Regions from separate parts of the Achromobacter sp. T5-5 genome, predicted to be linked through region 1. Evidence: predicted binding sites of a transcription regulator. Region 1 holds the regulator's gene; the other holds the start of a gene.

Region 1 (3,329 bases):
TGCGCGCCCCCGGTCATTGGGGACGCACGAGCCGGCGTGGCCGCATGGCGATGTCCGTTTTGGGCCGCCAGCCGTCTTGGATCGCGCTCGCGCCGGCGCGGGATCAGAGTAAAAATAGCGCCATACCCCTTGAAAACCTAGGCCAGGAGGCCCGGAAATGAAACAGACATTGATCGTCATCGACGTACAGGAATCCTTCCGTCACCGTCCGTTTTGGGACGCATCCGAGTATCCGGCCTTTGTTTCGCAAATCCAGTCCCTGATCGATGGGGCTGCCGCGCAGGATATGCCGGTGCTGCAGGTGTTCCATACCAGCCCGTCCGACGATCCCGCCAATCCGTTTTCCCTGGCGTCCGGCCACGTCAGGACGCTTCAGGAATTGCGGATTTCGCCCTCGGCCGTGTTCCACAAAACAGTCCATTCCGCGCTGTACGCCAAGGACGAAGCTGGCGCCTCGCTGCACGACTGGCTGGTCAAGCACGGGATCGAAGGCGTCATCGTGGCCGGCATCCGCACCGAACAGTGCTGCGAAACCACCTCGCGCCACGCCAGCGACGCCGGTTTCAAGGTGACGTTCCCCACCGACGCCACGCTGACCTTCGCCATGCAAAGCCCGTCCGGCCGGCACTACACGCCGGCCGAGATCCGCGACCGGACCGAATTGGTCCTGCAAGGCCGCTTTGCCCGCATCGTGCGCGCCGCCGACGCGCTGGCGGCATAGCTGCCGGGCGGGAGGCGCAGATGATCCCGGTGCATTTCGTGGTGCCGCGCGGCATCGTCCTGCTGGACCTGGCCGGGCCGGCCGAGGCGTTCCGCGTCGCCAACAAGCTTTGTCCGGGCACGTTCGAACAGCATTTCTGCGGCCCCTCCCGGGACGTCGAGAGCGGCATTCCGGGCCTGCACCTGGCGCACGTTCAAGCCCTGCCCGCCCGCCTGCCCCGCAACGCGCTGGTGATTCTTTCCGGCGTGGTGGGCAAGCACACGCGGCTGGACGACGACGACGCACGCGCCATCGTGGACTGGCTGGCCGTGCGCCACCCCGCGGACGGGTTCACCCTGATGACGGTCTGCGCGGGCGCGCTGTTCGCCGCGGCCGCCGGCCTGACGCGGCAGCGCGAATGCACCACGCACCACACCTGCCTGGCGCAGCTTGCCGCCATCGACCCGACCGCGCGCGTGCTGGACAACCGCATCTTCGTCGAGGACGGCAACCTGGTCAGCAGCGCGGGCATCACGGCCGGCATCGACCTGGCGCTGCACATGGTGGCCCGCCATTGCGGCCCGCGCGTCGCCAGCGAGGCGGCGCGAGACATGGTCGTCTACCAGCGTCGCGCCGGTTCCGATTCGGCGCTGTCGCCCTGGCTGGACCATCGCAGCCATATGCATCCCGGCGTCCACCGGGTCCAGGACGCGGTCATCCGCGACCCCGCCGCGCCGTGGTCGGCCCGGACCCTGGCGGACCAGGCGCACACCAGCCCGCGCCACCTGACCCGCCTGTTCCGCGAGCACGCGGGCTGCACGCCCATGGACTATCTGTATCAGATCCGGGTCGCGCTGGCGCGCGACCTGCTGCGCGACACCCGGCTGGACCTGGAGCGCGTGGCGGAGAAATCGGGATTCGGCTCGGCGCAGCATATGCGCCGCGTGTGGCGCAAATTCCAGCCGCTGACGCCCGGCTCGATGCGCGGGGCGGCGCTGCAATAGCAGCCTCGCGGGGCGCCGTTGGGATCGGCGCCCCGCACGCTATTCCTTGCGCAGCTTGCCCGGCAGCAGCGGGCCCTGCATCTCGCGGATGGCCTCGACGAATTCGCCGATGTCTTCGAAGCTTTTGTAGACCGAGGCAAACCGCACGTAGGCGACCTTGTCGAGCTTGCGCAATTCGTTCATGACGAGCTCGCCGATATGCTCGGACGGGACTTCGCGCTGGCCGCTGGCAAGCAGTTGCTCTTCGATCCGCGCGACGGCCGCATCCACGTCCTCGGTGCTGACCGGGCGCTTGCGCAGCGCGAGGCTCAGGCTGGCGCGCAGCTTCACGGGATCGTATTCGCTGCGGCTGCCATTGCGCTTGACGATCGAAGGCATGGCAAGCTCCACCCGCTCGTAGGTGGTGAACCGCTTGTCACAGGACAGGCAGCGGCGACGGCGGCGGATGGCGTCGCCCTCTTCCGAGACCCGGCTGTCGACGACCTGCGTTTCGGCATGGCCACAAAATGGACACCGCATGTGTGATCCCTAAACGCGCAGGAGGCGCTGGAGGCAATAATTGAGCATATTGTAACGACGGGACCGATGCCAAGCGCCAGGATGGACGATTCCGTCACTGCCGGCGCGCATCCCCTGCCTGTAAAAAACCAAGGGACGGCGCCTTGCGGGGCCGTCCCTCTTCCTTCTGTAACCCGGGATGCGCGAGCGCCGCCCGCGCCCGCGGATTACTTCTTGCCGTACACCGGCAGGCGCGAGGTCAGTTCATTGACCTTGGCGCGCACGGCAGCGATGTTGGCCTCGTCGCGCGGGTTGTCCAGCACGTCGGCGATCAGGTTGGCGGTCAGCTCGGCATCGGCTTCGGTGAAGCCGCGGGTGGTCATGGCCGGCGTGCCCAGGCGGATGCCGCTGGTCACGAAGGGCTTTTCCGGATCGTTCGGGATGGCGTTCTTGTTGACCGTGATGTGGGCCTGGCCCAGCACCGCTTCGGCTTCCTTGCCCGTGATGCCCTTGGAACGCAGGTCCACCAGCATGACGTGGCTTTCGGTGCGGCCGGAGACGATGCGCAGGCCGCGCTTGACCAGCGTGTCGGCCAGCACCTTGGCGTTCTTGACGACTTGCTGCGCGTAGTCCTTGAACTCGGGTTCCAGCGCTTCCTTGAACGCCACGGCCTTGCCGGCGATGACGTGCATCAGCGGACCGCCCTGGATGCCCGGGAAGATCGCCGAATTGATGATCTTCTCGTGTTCGGCCTTCATCATGATGACGCCGCCGCGCGGACCGCGCAGCGACTTGTGCGTGGTCGACGTGACGAAATCGGCGTGCGGAACCGGGTTGGGGTAGGCGCCGCCGGCGACCAGACCCGCGTAGTGGGCGATGTCGACCATGAACAGCGCGCCGTTTTCACGGGCGATGCGCGCCATACGTTCGAAGTCGATGTGCAGGGCATAGGCCGACGCGCCCGCCACGATCAGCTTGGGCTTGTGTTCCTTGGCCAGCTGCTCGACCTGGTCGTAGTTCAGGACTTCGTTTTCGTCCAGGCCGTACGAGATGAAGTTGTACAGCTTGCCCGAGGCGTTGACCGACGCGCCGTGCGTCAGGTGACCGCCTTCGGCCAGGCTCATGCC
Region 2 (3,329 bases), 2.6 Mb from region 1:
CCAGCACCACGCATTCGGTGGCGACCAGCTGGGCGGCCTGCGCATCGCCCGCGCTCAGCGCCATCTTCATGGCCCGCACGAGCGATTCGCCCATATGCCGCACCACGTCGCGGCCCGGCGAACTGGCTTGCGGGTCCAGCTTGAGCTGCTCGAACACGGTCATCAGCACGCGGCGATGCGTCCGCGTTTCTTCCAGATAGCCCAGCCATTCCTTCTTCAGGTCTTCATTGACGGCACAGGTCACCGCAGTCTCGTAGATCGCGAGGCCGCCGATTTCCGTCTCCAGGGCCTGGTACAGCAGTTCCTTGATTTGTGCGGCGTTTCCGGCTTTGCGTTTCATGGTGGCGCTCCTTTGTGTTGGGTCATCGCGGGGTCATCGCTTGGCTCATCGCCTGGGCCGTCGCCCGGACCTTCGGCAATCGGCATGGCAACGATCAACCCGGCTGAAGGCGCGTATTCAGCAACTGCCGTTCCTGCTTGCCGCGGCGGCCGCGCGCGCGCCCGCAGGCGCATCGCCCCGGCCCGCCGGGCCAGGCACCGTGAAAAAAATACAAAGTCCCGGCGCCCGGGTCGCGTCGCCGATTCCCGTAGAATCGGGGTCATTACCCACCACCGCGCAAGGGCGCCGACCCACCCGGCCGGCGCCGAGACCCGCGCATGACTGCAGCCGCATGCCCATGAATGACTTCGTCGCCATCGCGATGGCCCTGCTGCTGATCTACGCCGGCATGGCCTGCCTGGCCCTGGCGGCGCCCCGCCACTACGACCAGGTCTGGACGCGCGATCCCCGCGCCGGCCACACGCGCGTGCTGCGCGGGGCCGGCGTATTGCTCCTGGGCCTGGCCATCCTGCCCTGCGTGGGGCTGTGGGGCGACACGCACGGCATGGTGGCCTGGCTGGGCTGGCTGTCGGCGGGTGCGCTGCTGTGGATCGGCAAGCTCTCGTGGGCGCCGCATCCGGCGGCCACCGCCGCGGCCCTGGCGGTGGCGATATCGCTGGTGGGCGTCGGCATCGGTTTTTGACCGGGCGGCGGCCATCGCGCCGCGCCTGCACGCGCCGTGTTGCGCGATTTCGCAGCCGCATGCGGGCGTTTGACGCGGGTCAATCCGCGCGCATATCCGCCCATCCCTTTCCGAATTCAGCACCATATGTGGTGGTAGAGTTTTCGCACTCCACTACATATGGTGCCAACAATGAAAATCCAACACATCCTCAAGCGCGACGGCCGCGTCGTTGCATTCGATAGCGAGAAGATCGCGCAGGCCATGGCGGCGGCGGGCCAGAGCACGGGGGAGTTGGACCTGGAAGGCGCCCGGGCGCTGACCGGCCCGGTGATCGCGGCGCTGGCCGGCAACGTCTGCCCCGGCGTCGAAACCATCCAGAACCGCGTGGAGGAAGCCCTGGTCCAGGCCGGCCACTGGCGCACGGCGCGCGCCTACATCGTGTACCGCGAACAGCACGCCCGCCTGCGCGCGCTGCGCCACACGCTGGTGGACGTCGAAAGCGCCATGGAAGAGTACCTGGAGCAGCGCGACTGGCGCGTCAATGCCAACGCCAACCAGGGCTACAGCCTGGGCGGCCTGATCCTGAACGTGGCGGGCAAGGTCACCGCCAACTACTGGCTGTCGAACGTCTTCACGCCCGAGGCCGGGCAGGCACACCGCGAAGGCGACATCCACATCCATGACCTGGACATGCTCAGCGGCTACTGCGCCGGCTGGTCGCTGCGCCAGTTGCTGACCGAAGGCTTCAACGGCATCCCGGGCAAAGTCGAGTCCACGCCCCCGAAGCACATGTCGGCCGCCATCGGCCAGATCGTGAACTTCCTGGGCACGCTGCAGAACGAATGGGCCGGCGCGCAGGCGTTCAGCTCGTTCGACACCTACATGGCGCCCTTCATCCGCCGCGACGCCATGACCTACGCGGACGTAAAGCAATCCATCCAGGAACTGATCTTCAACCTGAACGTGCCCAGCCGCTGGGGCACGCAGACGCCGTTCACCAATCTCACGTTCGACTGGACCTGCCCGGCCGACCTGAAGGACCAGATCCCCTATGTGGGCGGCGAGGAAATGCCCTTCTCCTACGGCGAGCTGCAGGCTGAGATGGACATGATCAACCGCGCCTACATCGAGGTCATGATGGCGGGCGACGCGAAGGGACGCGTGTTCACCTTCCCGATTCCCACCTACAACATCACGCCCGACTTCGACTGGGACCACCCCAACACCGAACGCCTTTTCGAAATGACGGCGCGCTATGGGCTGCCCTACTTCCAGAATTTCCTGAATTCCGACCTGGAGCCGCACATGGTGCGCTCCATGTGCTGCCGCCTGCAGCTCGACCTGCGCGAACTCCTCAAGCGCGGCAACGGCCTGTTCGGCTCGGCCGAGCAGACCGGCTCGGTCGGCGTGGTCACCGTGAACTGCGCCCGCCTGGGCCACACCTGCCGGGGCGACGAGGCGCTGCTGATGGAACGCCTGGACTACCTGCTGGGGCTGGGCCGCGACGTGCTGGAAACCAAGCGCAAGGTGGTGCAGCGCTACATCGACCAGGGCCTGTATCCCTACACCCGACGCTACCTGGGCACGCTGCGCAACCACTTCAGCACGCTGGGCGTGAACGGCATCAACGAAATGATCCGCAACTTCACGGGCGACGCCGACGACGTCACCACGCCAGCCGGCCACGCACTCGCCGTGCGCCTGCTGGACCGCGTGCGCCAGCGCATGACCGAGTTCCAGGAAGAAACCGGCCACCTGTACAACCTGGAAGCCACGCCGGCCGAAGGCACCACCTACCGCTTCGCGCGCGAAGACCGCAAGCGCTACCCCGGCATCCTGCAGGCCGGCACCGACGCCCAGCCCTACTACACCAACTCCAGCCAGTTGCCGGTGGGCTACACGGACGATCCCTTCCACGCGCTGCAACTGCAGGAAGCGCTGCAAGGCAAGTACACCGGCGGCACGGTGCTGCACCTGTACATGAACGAAGCCGTGTCGTCCGCCCAGGCCTGCAAGCAGCTCGTGCGCCGCGCGCTCAGCAACTTCCGGCTGCCCTACATCACGGTCACGCCGACGTTCTCGATCTGCCCCCATCACGGTTACCTGGCCGGGCATCACGAGTTCTGCCCCAAGTGCGATGCGGAACTGCTGGCCAGGCAATCGGCGTGCTGCGCCCCGGCCTAGCCACGCCTTCACCCGGGCCGGCGCGCGACCCTCACGGCGCGCGCCGGCCTCCATCCCGCCGGACCTGCGCCCGGCATCCCTACCGAGGAAATCCTATGCAAACCTTGACCGCCCCCATCGCCGCCTCTGCGCCCGCCGTCC

The links. The regulator NrdR, encoded in region 1, represses ribonucleotide reductase genes. The targets are predictions, from matches to a motif close to CACNANATNTNGTG.
Region 2: a site for NrdR is predicted at 1,174-1,187, ahead of ACZ50Q_RS13355 (ribonucleoside triphosphate reductase). Genes of this name have one in related genera too.

What each region holds. Positions count from the first base shown of each region.
Region 1 covers NZ_AP027919.1:5,595,611-5,598,939, forward strand. The annotation lists gene ACZ50Q_RS25260 (cysteine hydrolase family protein) at 158-721, shown strand; gene ACZ50Q_RS25265 (GlxA family transcriptional regulator) at 742-1,704, shown strand; gene nrdR (transcriptional regulator NrdR) at 1,744-2,223, opposite strand; gene glyA (serine hydroxymethyltransferase) at 2,430-3,329, opposite strand, start outside.
Region 2 covers NZ_AP027919.1:2,951,463-2,954,791, reverse strand. The annotation lists gene ACZ50Q_RS13365 (hypothetical protein) at 1-340, opposite strand, end outside; gene ACZ50Q_RS13360 (DUF3325 domain-containing protein) at 672-1,022, shown strand; gene ACZ50Q_RS13355 (ribonucleoside triphosphate reductase) at 1,194-3,188, shown strand; gene nrdD (anaerobic ribonucleoside-triphosphate reductase) at 3,284-3,329, shown strand, end outside.